DNA from 2 places in the Bradyrhizobium sp. SZCCHNRI2009 genome. Region 1 is predicted to be linked to the other one. Evidence: predicted binding sites of a transcription regulator. Region 1 holds the regulator's gene; the other holds the start of a gene.
What was found. The regulator HrcA, encoded in region 1, represses chaperone genes, less so after heat shock. The targets are predictions, from matches to a motif close to GTTAGCACTCNCNNNNNGNGAGTGCTAAC.
Positions count from the first base shown of each region.

Region 2: a site for HrcA is predicted at 3,518-3,546, ahead of groES (co-chaperone GroES). Genes of this name have one in related genera too.

Region 1 covers NZ_JAUEUH010000005.1:492,646-500,611, forward strand. Annotated here, with positions in the region: gene QX041_RS20630 (hypothetical protein) at 329-1,837, shown strand; gene QX041_RS20635 (hypothetical protein) at 2,047-2,982, shown strand; gene grpE (nucleotide exchange factor GrpE) at 3,139-3,759, opposite strand; gene hrcA (heat-inducible transcriptional repressor HrcA) at 3,892-4,980, opposite strand; gene rph (ribonuclease PH) at 5,145-5,858, shown strand; gene rdgB (RdgB/HAM1 family non-canonical purine NTP pyrophosphatase) at 5,855-6,499, shown strand; gene hemW (radical SAM family heme chaperone HemW) at 6,486-7,643, shown strand; gene QX041_RS20665 (penicillin-binding protein activator) at 7,657-7,966, opposite strand, start outside.
Region 2 covers NZ_JAUEUH010000001.1:706,202-714,167, forward strand. Annotated here, with positions in the region: gene QX041_RS03205 (RtcB family protein) at 1-239, shown strand, start outside; gene lepB (signal peptidase I) at 398-1,180, shown strand; gene groL (chaperonin GroEL) at 1,432-3,072, opposite strand; gene groES (co-chaperone GroES) at 3,160-3,474, opposite strand; gene QX041_RS03225 (usg protein) at 3,854-4,138, shown strand; gene QX041_RS03230 (cupin) at 4,342-4,947, shown strand; gene QX041_RS03235 (acyltransferase family protein) at 5,169-7,190, shown strand; gene QX041_RS03240 (NupC/NupG family nucleoside CNT transporter) at 7,128-7,966, opposite strand, start outside.

The DNA.
Region 1 (7,966 bases):
GATATTGCGACGATGAGCGTCATATAGGAGGGGGGGAGTGGCCCGCAAGGACCGGACCAGGGGTTCGACCCCACGAAAATCACGGCAGCCGCCCGAGGTCATCATGGAGACAACAGAGCGGCCCATCGGGCCCCGTGGAACGGCGGCTCGGACCGGAGGCGACTGCGCGGGTCCACCTGTCGGCACATCGAACGGCTGGTGCGAAATGCAGGGTGTGCGATCGCCGGCAAGTGCGACAGACCCGGTACCGCTGATCTGCCCCAATGACCGAAATGCGTTGTTAACCCACGGGCTCTAGCCTGCCGCACTCCTGGGACGGGAATGAGGCATGGTCATCGACACCGATTGGGGCTTTCCGCAACGCGCGCGTGAAGCCGGCCAGGCCACGTTCCCGAGACTGCTGATCTGCGCCATCGTGGTTGCAGCCGCGTGGCTGCGGTACGTCCTTCCCCTCAATGTCGACGTCAGCTGGTGGCTCCTCGTCAGCGAGCGCATGCTCGATGGCCAGCGACTCTACGTCGACATCCTCGAGACGAATCCGCCCATGGCGGGATCGGTCTATCTTCTGGCGGTCGCACTGGCGCGTGCGATCCATCTCAGGCCCGAGCTGGCGACGAATATCCTGATCTTCGCACTGACCGCGGCATCCCTGACGCTGGTGTGGCTGGTGCTGCGGACATCGGCCCTGCGCCATCGGCTCGCGGACGGCCGGCTGGCGGCGTGGACGACCGCCCTGCTCCTGATCGCGCCGATGTATGATTTCGGCCAGCGGGAACATCTGGCCCTGATCACGATATTGCCGGCGATCGCGGTGTATATCCTGCGCGCCGAGGGCGAGCGGGTAGCCCCGACGGCCATCCTCATCGCCGGGCTCAGCGCCGGCCTCACGATGAGCTTCAAGCCCTATTTCGCCTTCAGCGTCGGCTTCTGCATTCTCGCCGCCGCCGCGCAGGCGCGCGACTGGCGCGTGCTGCTCGCGCTGGAGAACTGGATCGCCGCGGCCCTGGTGCTGCTCAACGCGGCGTGCATCTACCTGTTCTTTCCCGAATATTTCACGGTCATCTATCCGCTGGTCCGCGACGTCTATCTGCTTCTGAAGGCGCCCGTACCGACCATCCTCGTCACTCTGCCGATGGGCCTGTGGCTCGCCGCGGCAATCATCGTCCTCCTCCTGCAGCGCCGGCAATACGAGCGCGACGCGGCGTCCTTCACCACGCTGGCCGGATCGCTCGGCTTCCTGGTGTCGTTCGTCGCGCAGCAGAAAGGCTGGGGCTATCACGCCTACCCCATGGTCGCGCTGGCGCTGCTTGCCGCCGGCCTTGCGGTGTCGGCGATCGACAGCAGCCGCGACGCGCGACGCTGGCCGCGTGCCGCCACCGCTCTCGCCGGCGCCGTGCTGTTCGTGCAGACCTGCTTCTGGTTCAATGGCAGCGTCGACGTCCGGCAGATCGAAGCCCAGGTGGCGCGGCTCGGTCCGCACCCGAGCATGCTGGTGCTCAGCGCGGCTGCGGTCATCGGCCACCCCATGGTGCGGACCCTCGATGGCACCTGGATCTCGCGCCAGGAGGCGTTCTGGGTCCGGGAAATCGTTCGCCGCTCGCAACAGGACGGAACCATCGATTCACAGACGGCGCAGAGGCTCGCGCCCTACGTGGAACGCGAACGCGCCGGGATCGTCGCCGACTTCCGGAAACAGCCGCCCGACGTCGTCCTGATCGACAATCAGAACAGCGACTGGGGCGATTGGGCGCGTTCCGACCCCGAACTCAGGGCTCTGCTGGAGCCCTATGTGCTGGTACAGACCGTCGACGGCGTCGAAATCCTGAAGCGCAGCTAGCGCTGGACCATCCTGAATCCGCCTTTCGAGGCGAATTATCCGCGAAATGCGCCCCCGCGGGGGTCCCGCCAATCGCCGCAGGCGATCAAAACCGCGCGCCCGGCCTGTTGCGGGGGGCGTAAAGCCGCTAAAAGCGTGCCCGCCGAAGACCACGCTGGCGAGGATCCCGACCGCCTCGGCACGAGGCCTCGGTCAACGAGGCAATGTTGATGATGATCGTTCGATTTTTCGCCGCGGCCACCCTGCTGATGTCGCTGCTGCACCCCGCATTGGCCGCCGACGCCATATTTCCGCCCGGCGTCCGCATCGGGCTCGCGCCCCTGGTGGGGCTCGCCAAGGCCAAGACGTTCTCCGGCTTCGAAACCGAGGACCAGAGCGTCAAGGTGCTGCTGACCGAACTGCCGGCGGCCGCCTATGGCGAGGTGAAGAATGCGTTTACCGCCAATCCCGCCGGGACCGGCAGCGTCAAGCCGGAGAGCATCGAGACCGCTGCCGGCACCGCCTACTACACGGTGGAGAACGGCCGGGATGGCGCCACGCCAGTGCGGCGCTACTCGATGATCCTGCCCGGCAACGGCTTCTCCGGCTACGTGGCCGTGCAGATCCCGGAGACCGCGAGCCGGATCTATACCGACGATGCCGTGCGCCAGATGTTCGCCTCCGCCGTCGTCCGCAAGGACGTTCCGGTCGACGAGCAGCTCGCGATGATGCCGTTCAAGGTCACCGACCTCTCCGGGTTCAAGACCATCCGCACGCTCGGGCCGGGCGCCCTGATCCTGGCCGATGGCGAAGAGGACAAGGGCTTCGAGGCCGCGCCCTTCGTGGTGATCGGGCTGGTGGCCGGCGTCGCCCCGGAGGCAGGCGACCGCGCGCGCGTCGCGCAGCAGGCGGCCACCACCATTCCGGGCGTCCGCGAAGCGCGCATCACGATGTCCGAGCCGATCCGCATCGACGGCCAGCCGGCCTATGAGACCCGGATCGACGCCACCAGCGGCAAGGACAATACGCCGGTGACGGTGGTGCAGTGGCTGCGCTTCGGCGGGCCGAACACGTTGCGGATCATCGGCAGCGCGCCGCGCGACCAGTGGTCGGCGGCCTTCCCGCGCTTCCGCGCCGTCCGCGACGGCATCCAGCCGAGAGGCTGAGACCAGCCCGGCATCGGACGTCGTGATCACGTTGGCCACTCGCCGTGAGACGGACTACAAAGTCGCGCCGACAAACAAGAAGCCACGGGCATCGTTGCCCGTGGCTTGTTCATTCGATCGACAGGACGGCAGCGGGACGCCTGCCTAGGCTCGCCGTCAGGCGGCGCTGTTCGACTGATCGTTGCTCGCCGCCGGCGCCGCCTTCGCGCCACCCTTGGACACGCCGACCAGCGCGGGGCGCAGCACGCGCTCGCCGATCATGAAGCCGGCCTGCACGACCTGCACCACGGTACCGGACGGCACCGACGGATCCGGGACCTCGTACATCGCCTGCTGGAAGTTGGGGTCGAACTTCTGTCCCGTCGGATCGAACTTCTTGACGCCGTTCTTCTCCAGCGTGTTGAGCAGCGAGCGCTCGGTGAGCTCGACGCCCTCGATCAGCGACTTCAGGCCCGCATCGGCATTGGCGCGTGTCTCGGCCGGCACGGCATCGAGCGCGCGCTGCAGATTGTCGGCGATATCGAGCACGTCACGGGCGAAGCCGGTGATGCCGTACATGCGCGCATCGGCGACTTCACGGGCCGTCCGCTTGCGCAGGTTCTCCATCTCCGCGAGCGTGCGCAGCATCTTGTCGCGCGCGTCGGCCGCCTCCTTGGCAAGGGCCTCGGCCGAGCCGGCCTCAGGATCATCGGGCATGATGTAGGGCTTGGAGACGACGGGTTCGCTGGCCTGCGCCGGGTTTTCCGGATCATTCTTATGCAGGTCGGGATCGGTCATGGACAGACTCGCAAGTTCGGCTGACGGGTTTGGGGGATATGGGGCGGGATATCGTGCTTTGGGCGTCGAAAATCAAGCGCAGCCTGACCATTGCGCCCGGAGGCGCTGTCCGCGGGTGAACCAAGTCACGCGTCAGCCACCCAGCAGCCGGCTGACCAGACGCGCGGCATAATCGACCGTCGGAATCACCCGGGCATAGTTGAGCCGGGTCGGACCGATGACGCCGAGCACGCCGACGATGCGCCCCGTGGCGTCGGAATAGGGCGACACGATCGTCGACGAGCCCGACAGCGAGAACAGCTTGTTCTCCGAGCCGATGAAGATGCGGACACCTTCCGCGCTCTCCGCCCGTCCGAGCAGATCGACGACGCCGCGCTTGGTCTCGAGATCGTCGAACAGCCGCCGGACACGCTCGAGATCTTCGAGCGCATGCAGGTCCTCGAGCAGGTTGGCGTGGCCGCGCACGATGAGCTGCCGCTCGTCGCTGTCCCCTCCGGACCAGCTCGCGACTCCGGCGGCGATCACCTTCTGCGTCAACTGATCGAGCTCGGCACGGTCATGCGCCAGCGCGGTCTCGAGCTCGAGCCGCGCTTCCGCCAGCGTCCGTCCTCTGATGCGGGCATTGAGGAAATTGGACGCCTCGGTCAGCGCCGACGACGGCACGCCCGGCGGCAGGGTCAGGACCCGGTTCTCGACCTGTCCGTCTTCACCGACCAGAACGACGAGCGCGCGCTCGGGCTCGAGCCTGACGAACTCGATGTGCTTCAGGCGGGTGTTGGATTTGGCGGTGAGAACCACGGCAGCGGCACGGGTCAGACCCGACAGCCGGGTCAGCGCTTCGTCCAGCGCCGCTTCGACCGACTGCGCCTGGCCGACGGCCGCGAGCTGGCTCTGGATCGACTGCCGCTCGGCCTCCGTCATGTCGCCGACCTGCATCAGGGCGTCGACGAAGAAGCGCAGGCCAGCCTCGGTCGGCAGCCGGCCGGCCGAGGTGTGCGGCGCGTAGATGAGGCCGAGCTGCTCGAGATCGGCCATGACGTTGCGCACCGAGGCCGGCGACAGCGGAACCGCGATCAGCCGCGAAATGTTGCGCGAGCCGACCGGTTCGCCGGTCGCCAGATAGCTTTCGACGATCTGCCGGAAGATCTCGCGCGAGCGCTCGTTCAGGTGCGCCAGACCGGCCGGCGGTGTCATCAGGTTGATCGGATCGTGGTGGGCCACCAGATGCACTCCTCCCAGCTGCCTATAATGTGTCCATGCGGCGGCTCGGTGGCAAGCCGGTCGGCGCTCGCGGGCGAAGCCATGATAAACCCTTGCCGCTGCCGGTCCCGGCTCCTACAAGGCCCGTCAAAGTCGGTCTTTCGCGCGCTTTCACGGAGAGAATCATGCGGCCGAGCCGCCGTGCACCGGATGAACTGCGGGCCGTGAGCCTGGAACGCGGCGTCGTCAAATACGCCGAGGGCTCCTGCCTGGTGAAGTTCGGCGACACCCATGTCCTGGTCACCGCCACGCTCGAGGACCGGCTGCCGCCCTGGCTGAAGGGCCAGGGACGCGGCTGGATCACCGCCGAATACGGCATGCTGCCGCGCGCCACGCTGGAACGGACCCGGCGCGAGGCCTCCGCCGGCAAGCAGACCGGCCGCACCGTCGAGATCCAGCGCCTGATCGGCCGCTCGCTGCGCACCGCGATCGACCTGGAAGCGCTCGGCGAGCGCCAGATCACGGTCGATTGCGACGTGCTGCAGGCCGATGGCGGCACGCGCACGGCGTCGATCACCGGCGCCTGGGTGGCGCTGGCCGACTGCATCAAGTGGATGAAATCGCGCAACATGATCAAGACCGAGGTGCTGCGCGCCAACGTCGCCGCAATCTCCTGCGGCATCTACAACGGCACGCCGGTGCTGGATCTCGACTACGCCGAGGACTCCGAGGCCGAGACCGACGCCAATTTCGTCATGACCGGCGACGGCCGCATCATCGAGGTGCAGGGCACGGCGGAGAAGACGCCGTTCACCGAGGCCGAATTCCTGGCGCTGATGGCGCTCGCCCGCAAGGGCGTCGCGCGGCTGGTCGACCTGCAGAAGATGGCGGTCGCGTGAGCAGCCCGCACCGCAAGCTCACCGGTCGCATCATCATTGCGACCCACAATCCCGGCAAGCTTGCCGAGATGCGCGAGCTGCTCGCTCCCCATGGCGTCGAGGCGGTGTCGGCCGGCGATCTCGGCCTGGACGAGCCGGATGAGACCGGCGAGACCTTCCAGGCCAACGCCCGCATCAAGGCGGTCGCCGCGGCCAGAGCCGCGCAGCTTCCTGCCTTTGCCGACGATTCCGGCATCGTGGTTCATGCGCTCGATGGGGCGCCGGGGATCTATTCGGCGCGCTGGGCAGGACCGGACAAGGATTTCGCCGGCGCGATGACGCGCATCGAGCGCCTCCTGCAGGAGCGGGACGCGACTGGTGCCGACAAGCGTAGCGCCCATTTCGTCTCGGCGCTGTGCGTGGCGTGGCCGGACGGTCACGTCGAGGAGGTCGAGGCGCGGGTCGACGGCACCCTGGTCTGGCCGCCGCGTGGCACGGCGGGCTTCGGCTACGACCCGATGTTCCTGCCCGAGGGCCACGACCGGACCTTCGGCGAGATGACCAGCATCGAGAAACATGGCCTGCCGCCGCTCGGGCTCGGCCTGTCGCACCGGGCGCGCGCCTTCGTGAAACTCGCGGAGATCTGTCTTGAGCAGCGCTGACAGCGAAGCGTTCGGCGTCTATGTGCACTGGCCGTTCTGCCTGTCGAAATGTCCGTATTGCGACTTCAACAGCCACGTCCGGCATGCCGCCATCGATCAGGACCGCTTCGCCCGCGCCTTTGCGCAGGAGATCGCGACCACGGCCGCCCGCATTGGGCCGCGCACCGTCACGTCGATCTTTCTCGGCGGCGGCACCCCGTCGCTGATGCAGCCGCAGACGGTCGGCGCCATTCTCGACGCGATCGGCCGGCACTGGCACGTCGCTGGCGATGTCGAGGTGTCGCTCGAAGCCAACCCGACCAGCGTCGAGGCGACCCGCTTTGCCGGCTATCGCGCCGCGGGCGTCAACCGGGTCTCGCTCGGCGTCCAGGCGATGGACGATGCGTCGCTCAAGATGCTCGGCCGCCTGCACACCGCTGAAGAGGCGATGAAGGCGGTGGCGATCGCGCGCCATGCATTCGAGCGCTATTCGTTCGATCTGATCTACGCGCGGCCCGACCAGACGCCGCAGATGTGGACCGAAGAGCTGACGCGGGCGATCGGCGAGGCGGCTGAGCATTTGTCGCTGTATCAACTGACCATCGAGGAAGGCACGCCGTTCTTCGGCCTGCACGCCGCAGGCAAGCTGAAGACGCCGGACGAAGGCCTGGCGCGCACCTTGTACGACGTCACGCAGGAGATCTGTGGCCGTCACGGACTGCCGGCCTATGAGATTTCCAATCACGCCCGGCCCGGCGCGGAGTGCCGGCACAACCTCGTCTACTGGCGCGGCCAGGAATATGCCGGCATCGGCCCGGGCGCCCATGGCCGCCTCGACATCGGCGGCATCAGGCACGCGACAGCGACCGACAAGCGGCCGGAAGCCTGGCTGATGCGGGTCGAATCCAACGGTCATGGTGTCATGACCGACGACGAGCTCAACCGCGAGGAGCGCGCCGACGAATTCCTGCTGATGGGGCTGCGACTGGCCGAGGGCATCGACCCGCAGCGCTACGCAAGGATCTCCGGCCGCAGGCTCGATCCGCGCCGCATCGCGCTGCTGCGCGAGGAGGGCGCGATCGCGGTCGATCCGGACGGGCGGCTACGGGTAACCCAGGACGGCTTTCCGGTGCTCGACGCGGTCGTCGCCGACCTCGCCGCCTGAGAAGTGCTGCGACTCACGTCGCGCTGAAGCTCTTCGGCGCGCCGGCGACCGCCTGTCCGCCAGCCGAACCGACGCGCATCACCGCAAGCCCGCGCTCATTGGTGCCGTCGCTGCGGAACCGGAACAGCCCGTCGATGCCGGCGAAGCCGGATGCATTGGTCAGGACATCGGGCGCGAAACGCTGGTTGCCCTGGGTGCGCGCCAGCGCGGCCACGAGCGCCACCGCATCATAAGCGAGGGTCGCCGTACGCACGGGATCGCCGCCGAATCGCGTCCGGTAGCGGCCGGCAAAGGCGCGGAAGCCGGAGGGATCCGGCGCGGCA
Region 2 (7,966 bases), on a different contig from region 1:
TCGGTCGGAAGGCGTTTTTGCGCGCGCATCGCCCGGAGATGCCCGAGGGCATCGATGCGCGGTTCTATTGCGGCAAGCCTGATTTGTCGGAGCTGCCGCAGGCCTACAAGAACGCGGCGTCGGTACGGGCGCAGATCGCACGGTACGGCCTCGGCGAGGTGACCGACGAGGTGATCCCTTACGGCTCGATCATGGCCGGTGACTGGGAAGCCGACGCGCCGTGGCGGAAGGGGCGATGAAGACTCCAAATCGGTGAGGTCGCCCACGGGCGGCCTCCTGTTGACGGGGCGGCAGGCGCCGGAGGTGATCAGCGGCCGCGTGGCCGCCGGTTCATTTGGCGATTGCGCATGGCCGGGCCTTCCATCATCCTCAGGCTGTGAAGAAGGGGGGAGACGCGATGACGAGCCTGGATGCGGGTGCAATCGGGCCGAAGCGCGAGCCGTGGTGGGCGATCGCGGGGATATTCATCGCGGGCTTTGCGCTGCTGTGCCTGCTGCTGGCCTCGCCGGTACTGATCCGCTCCTTCCTGTATCAGCCGTTCAACATCCCTTCATCCTCGAACATTCCAACGCTTCTCGTCGGCGATGTCTTCTTCGTGTCGAAATATCCCTACGGCTACAGCCGCTTCACTTGGCCGTTGTCATGGCCTTCCTCGTTGCCGCCGTCGGCGCGCATCTGGGGCGCGACACCTGCGCGCGGTGATGTGGTCGCGTTCTTCCTGCCGAAAGACAATGCGACCGTCTACATCAAGCGCGTCGTCGGACTGCCCGGCGATCGCGTCCAGATGAAGGATGGAGTGCTCTACATCAACGATACGGCCGTCGAGCGCGAGCGGGTCGAGGATCTGACCGGAGAGGCTGCCTGCGGCGGCGATGCCAACGAGCGCGTCAAGCGTTGGCGCGAGACGTTGCCGAACGGGGCAAGCTACGAGACGCTGGATTGCCTGGACCACGGCTTCTTCGACAATACCAACGTCTTCGTCGTGCCGCCCGGGCGGCTGTTCATGCTCGGCGACAACCGCGACAACTCGACCGACAGCCGTGTGCTTGGCACCATCGGCTATGTGCCGATCGAGAATGTCATCGGCCGCGCCACGATGATCTTCTTCTCGGCCACGAGCGCCGAGAAAGGCAAGCCGGGCCGGATCCGTTTCGAGCGGATCGGGACGATGGTGAAGTAGGGCGGCGCGGAGCCCGTAGCCCGCATGAGCGAAGCGACATGCGGGATCACCTGGTCGGTTCGTGACACCCCGGATGTCGCTCCCGCCTGCGCCCTTCGGGATGCGGCGTGCGCTCATCTGAACTACGCATTGAATGCATCGGGGGCATGAGCCCGAAACCGAGGCTGGCGATGCGACAATTCCAGCACAAACGAAAACCCCGGCATCGCTGCCGGGGTTTTGCAATTGTCGTCTGCGACGAAGCGTCGGACTTAGAAGTCCATGCCGCCCATGCCGCCGCCCGGAGGCATCGCGGGGCCGCCGGCGTTCTTCTTCGGCAGCTCGGCGACCATGGCTTCGGTCGTGATCAGCAGCGCAGCCACGGAGGCGGCGTTCTGGATCGCGGCGCGAACCACCTTGGTCGGGTCGATGATGCCCTTGGAGACCAGGTTGCCGTACTCGCCGGTCTGGCTGTCGAAGCCATAGGCGTACTGGTCCTTCTCCAGGATCTTGCCGACGATGACCGAGCCGTCCTCGCCCGCGTTGATCGCGATCTGGCGGGCCGGGGCGGAGAGCGCCTTGCGGACGATCTCGATGCCGGTCTTCTGGTCGTCGTTCTTGGTGCGCAGGCCCTTGAGCTGCTCGGACGCCCGGAGCAGGGCGACGCCGCCGCCCGGCAGGATGCCTTCCTCGACAGCCGCGCGGGTCGCATGCATCGCGTCATCCACGCGATCCTTGCGCTCCTTGACCTCGACCTCGGTCGCGCCGCCGACGCGGATCACCGCGACGCCGCCCGCGAGCTTGGCCAGACGCTCCTGCAGCTTCTCACGGTCGTAGTCCGAGGTGGTCTCCTCGATCTGCGCCTTGATCTGCTGAACGCGCGCCTCGATGTCGGCCTTCTTGCCGGCGCCGTTGACGATCGTGGTGTTCTCCTTGTCGATCATCACCTTCTTGGCGCGGCCGAGCATGGAGAGGTTGACGTTCTCGAGCTTGATGCCGAGATCTTCCGAGATCGCCTGGCCGCCGGTCAGGATCGCGATGTCCTGCAGCATGGCCTTGCGGCGATCGCCGAAGCCCGGAGCCTTGACGGCCGCGACCTTCAGGCCGCCACGGAGGCGGTTGACGACGAGCGTAGCCAGCGCCTCGCCCTCGACGTCCTCGGCGACGATGACCAGCGGCTTGCCGGTCTGCACCACGGCCTCGAGCAGCGGCAGCAGCTCGTTCAGCGACGACAGCTTCTTCTCGTTGATCAGGATGTAGGCGTCATCCATCTCGACGCGCATCTTGTCGGCGTTGGTGACGAAGTAGGGCGAGATGTAGCCGCGGTCGAACTGCATGCCCTCGACGACGTCGAGCTCGGTCTCGAGCGACTTGGCTTCCTCGACGGTGATGACACCCTCGTTGCCGACCTTCTTCATGGCGTCGGCGAGGAACTTGCCGATCTCGGCGTCGCCGTTGGCGGAGATGGTGCCGACCTGGGCGATCTCGTCGTTCGACGTGACCTTCTTGGAGTTCTTGACGAGGTCGGCAACGACCGCCTCGACCGCGAGGTCGATGCCGCGCTTCAGATCCATCGGGTTCATGCCGGCGGCAACCGCCTTGGCGCCTTCGCGCACGATGGCCTGGGCCAGCACGGTCGCGGTGGTGGTGCCGTCGCCGGCCGCATCAGCGGACTTCGAGGCGACCTCGCGCACCATCTGCGCGCCCATGTTCTCGAACTTGTCGTCGAGCTCGATCTCCTTGGCGACGGTGACGCCGTCCTTGGTGATGCGCGGCGCGCCGAACGACTTGTCGAGGACGACGTTGCGGCCCTTCGGACCGAGCGTGACCTTGACGGCATTGGCGAGGATGTCCACGCCGCGCAGCATGCGGTCGCGAGCGTCGACGCCGAACTTTACGTCTTTTGCTGACATATTGGGTTTCCCTGAGTTGAATTGGTCGTCTCACCCTGGGCAGGGCGCCCGCAGGCGCTCCTCAGGGTGAGCGTTGAGCGGGTTGGCTTAGGCGGCCTTCTTCTTCGACGCGGTGTCGGTGAGCACGCCCATGATGTCGCTTTCCTTCATGATCAGCAGCTCGTGGCCGTCGATCTTGACCTCGGTGCCCGACCACTTGCCGAACAGCACGCGATCACCGACCTGGACGTCGAGCGGGACCAGCTTGCCGCTCTCGTCGCGGGCGCCCGGGCCCACCGCGATCACTTCGCCCTGCGAGGGCTTTTCCTTGGCCGAGTCGGGGATGATGATGCCGCCAGCGGTCTTCTCTTCGGCGTCGATGCGCTTGACCACGACGCGGTCGTGAAGCGGACGGAAAGCCATACAGTCCTCCTAAGCTATTGAGGCGATTGTCAGTTTCTGGAAATTTGGCAGTCGGCGCCGGCGAGTGCCAGCACGCAGGCTGGATTTAGGGGAGAGCATTCAGCCGGGCAAGGGCTTGTAGCAGAAAAATTAGCAGTCAACTGCGGGCTCTGCCAAAGCGTTCCGATAGCGTTAACGGGAGCGGAACGAACCATGAAACCCCGTATTAGCACCTGGGCTAAGTGGCTGCTAATGCAGCATTTTTCAACATGTCGTTAAACATTTAAGCTTGAGATGGGTTGAGGACATGCGTCACATTTCTAGGCAGTGAGCGCATCTTTGCCGGGTGGCTCCATCCCGGATGGCCACACGGACATGCGCTCCAGAAACGGAGGTTGGCATGGTGTCGAAGGTTGAGGTTTCCGAGGACTTTCGGAAACAGGTGCTGGGTTACGGGCTGACGACGGCGCAGATCCTGTATCGGATGCCGGACCATCGCTCGCTGCTGCAGACCTATGTCTGGCAGAACTACGACCTGTTTCCGAAATTCCCGGCGCTGCAGGACTTCCTGGCGTTCTGGCAGGAGAAGATCGAGGGTCCGCTGTATTCGGTCACGGTGGCGCATTCCAAGCTGATCAAGCCGGCCGAGCTGCGCGCCGTCGACGGCGTCTTCCGGCTGCATTGAGGCTGACAGCCACCGCTGCCGCCTCATGAGATTCCGGGGCGCGCGAAGCGCGAGCCCGGAATCCATCGGGCGGCAGAACGCGCGGAGGAATGGATTCCGGGCTCGTGCTTCGCACGCCCTGGAATGACGACCTTTGTTGGAGCGGCTGCTGGGACTCTCCAATATGTGCTACCCTCGCGACGAGGATACGCAGGGAGAGCACCATGGCCACCAAGAGCCGGACGACCAAGCCCGCATCACGCGCCGCCGCCAAGTCAGCGGCGCTGAAGACCGGCAAGAGCAGTAAGGCGACGGCGAAGGCCGTTACGAGAACTAGCGCCAAGCCGCTGGCGAAGACGCCCGCCAAGCCGGGCCGGGCGGCTGCGCCCTCGGCGCGCAAGGCGCTGGCGAGCAAGGGGCGACCAGCGCCGGCGCCGCGCCGCCGCAAACAGAAGGTCGCGATCAGCCATCACCGCGAGGAGGACTTCAAGGCCGACGGCCTGCGCGCCTATGCCCATTACCGCGACCTCGGCATCGCCGACGCGACGCACGGTTTGGCGCGCGCGCATGTCATCCGCATGCTGCCGCCGTGCAATCCGCAGGAAGTCTCCAAGCTGCACACCCATGCGGTCGACTTCCAGATGGTCTATGTGCTCAAGGGCTGGGTGAAGAGCTACCTCGAAGGCGTCGGCGAGACGCTGATGCAGGAGGGCAGCTGCTGGACCCAGCCGCCGAAGATCCGGCACATGATCCTCGACTATTCCGACGACGTCGAGCTGCTGGAAGTGATCCTGCCGGCCGACTTCAAAACCGTCGAACTGTCGACGTAAAGCCGACAGAAATGGATGGAAACATTTGCGCGCGATGGACGGCGGTCCCATCGCGCGTGTGTGTTGACATCCGGTCTCGCGTCACTGGGACGGATGGGCCGGCGACGAATCCGTAAGAGGTGTTCGCCGCGGGCTTGCGTAAAGGCGTACCCGTCCCGTTGCCGCGCTTCGTCGTCCAGTTCGCTCCCACGATCCCGCGCGCGCCTCGCACGCGCGCATCGATGCAGCCCCGCTTCGCCAGCGCGGGCGCCGGCTCGGCTTCGGGTGTAGGACATCGCGAGGACATCGACTGGCTGCGCGCCATCGCGGTGCTCTCCGTCGTCGCATTCCATTTCGAGGCGCCGGCGATCTTCGGCGGCTTCGTCGGCGTCGACATCTTCTTCGTCATCTCCGGCTACCTGATCACCGGCATCATCGCCGCGGAGATCGGGGCGGGCCGCTTCTCGTTCGTGCAATTCTACGAGCGGAGGGTGCGGCGGCTGCTGCCGGCGCTCTACGCCATGGTGGCGTTCGCGGCGCTCCCGGCGTCGCAGGACATGCTGGGCTCCGAGCGCGCCGAATTCTTCCGTTCCGCGGCCGCCGTCGTCACCTTCACTTCGAACGTCTTCTTCTGGCAGCAGTCGGGCTATTTCGACCACGCCGCGGTGGAGAAGCCGCTGCTGCACGCCTGGTCGCTCGCGGTCGAGGAGCAGTTCTATCTGGTGCTGCCGATCGTGGTCTGGGCCGTGTTGCTGATAGCGCGCGGCCGCAGGCTGGCGCTGACTTTCACGCTGGCGCTGCTGGCTGCCGGCTCGTTCGCGCTCGGTTTGCTGCTGATGCGCGAGGGCGCGTCCGCGAGCGCATTCTTCCTCAGCCCGCCGCGCGCCTGGGAATTCCTGCTCGGCAGCCTGGTCGCGATATCCGGCCTTCACGCACCGCGGCCTGGTCTCGCACGGCGCGGCGCCCGCGCGCTGTCGCTGCTGCTGATGGCGGTGCCGATTCTGGCGCTGCGCCCCGGACCGGGTTTCCCCGGCGTCGACGCGCTGGCGCCATGCCTTGGTGCCGCGCTGTTCCTGTGGAGCGGCGCCGGCGTGGCCAACGTGCCGCGTAGCCCGCTATCGCCGCTCGGCGTGGCGGCGTTCTTCGGCCGCATTTCCTATTCGCTGTATCTGTGGCACTGGCCGTTGTTCGCCTTCGCGCGCTTCGCCAAGCCCGGCCTCGCGCTCGACGGCTGGGAGCGGGTGGCGTTGTTCGCGCTCACGGTCGCAGTCGCCACGCTGTCCTGGCGCTTCATCGAGCAGCCGTTCCGCCATCGCAAACTCGCAGTGACCCCGCGCGCGGCCTTCGGTCTTGCGGCGCTGGCAAGCCTGCTGCTGCTGGCCGGCAGCGGCGTGGGTCTGTTGCGCGCCGGCGCCGTGTCGGACGCCGACCGCGCGGCGCAGCGGCTGGACGCCTACAACGCCTACGACATGAAGCCGGTCTATCGCTACGGCACCTGCTTCACGACGCCGGACGGGCGCGTGCCCGAGGATTGTCTCCGTCCAGTGCCTGGCAAGACCAACTTGCTGCTGTGGGGCGACAGCTTTGCCGCGCACTACTACCACGGCCTCAAGGCCGAGCTCGATCCGGACACCGTCAACATCATGCAGGCGAGCCAGCCCACCTGCATGCCGACCTTCAACGCGGAGACGCAGGGCGTGGCCGCCTGCCGCGCGCTGGCGGCCCAGATGCGCGACTACTTCGCGGCGCACCGGCCCGATCTGGTGGTGATGTCAGCAGATTGGCTCGAAGATGCCCGATCGCCGCGCTTTGCCGGAATGGTGCGCGACCTCAGGTCGACCCTGTCTCGGCTCAGTGATGCCGGCATTCCGGTGGTGCTGCTCGGTCCCTCCGTGCAATTCCGGGCGCGGCTGCCCTCGATGCTGGCGCGCGCCACCTTGCGCGGCATGGCGTCGGATCCCGTTGCGTTCGTCCGATCCGATATCTTTGCGCTGGATCAGGCGATGCAGGCGGCGCTGTCGACGAGCGAAGGCCTGTCCTACATCTCGATCCTGTCGGCGGTCTGCGAGAACGGACGCTGTCCGCTCACGGTCGGAGACGTCCCGCTGTCGTTCGACCACGCGCATCTCACGGCGGCGGGCTCGCAGCTCGTGATGGCCCGGATCGCGCCGCTGCTTCTCCCGAAGACGACCGAGCTCAGCTCACGTCAGCAGGCCGACGATCGCACCCATCAGGCAGGTGGTGAGGGTGCCCGAGACGATTGATTTCAGGCCGAGCGCGTTGATCTCGTCGCGCCGGGTCGGCGCCATGGTGCCGAGGCCGCCGATCATGATGCCGAGGCTGGCGAAGTTGGCGAAGCCGCACATCGCGTACAGCATGATCAGCCGCGCGCGCGGATCGAGCGCGCCTGCATCGAGCTTGGCCAGCTCGACATAGGCGATCAGCTCGTTCAGCACCGTCTTGGTGCCCATCAGGCTGCCGGCCGTGACGGCCTCCGACCACGGCAGGCCCATCAGCCAGCACACCGGCGCCATCACGAGGCCGAGCAGCCGCTGCAGCGAGATGTCGGCGCCGCCGATGGCGGGCAAGAGCGACAGGATCGCGTTGGCGAGATGCACCAGCGCGACCAGCACCAGCAGTAGCGCCACGATGTTCATCAGGAGTTCGAGCCCGGCGCTGGTGCCCTTGACGATCGCGTCCATGGTCGAGGTAGCCTGAGTCCCGGGATCGCCGAGCGCGCCGCCGGTGAGCTGCTTCGACGTCTCCGGCACCATGATCAGGCTGACCAGGATCGACGCCGGCGCGCCGAGCACCGAGGCGATGACGAAATGCGCGGCGGCATCCGGGATCAGTGGCGCCAGCAGCGTGGCGTAGAGCACCAGCACGGTGCCGGCGATGCCGGCCATGCCGCCGGTCATGACGAGAAACAATTCGCTGCGCGTCATCTGCGCCAGATACGGCCGGATGAACAGCGGCGCTTCGACCATGCCGAGGAAGACATTCGCGGCGGTCGACAGGCCGACGGCGCCGCCGACGCCGA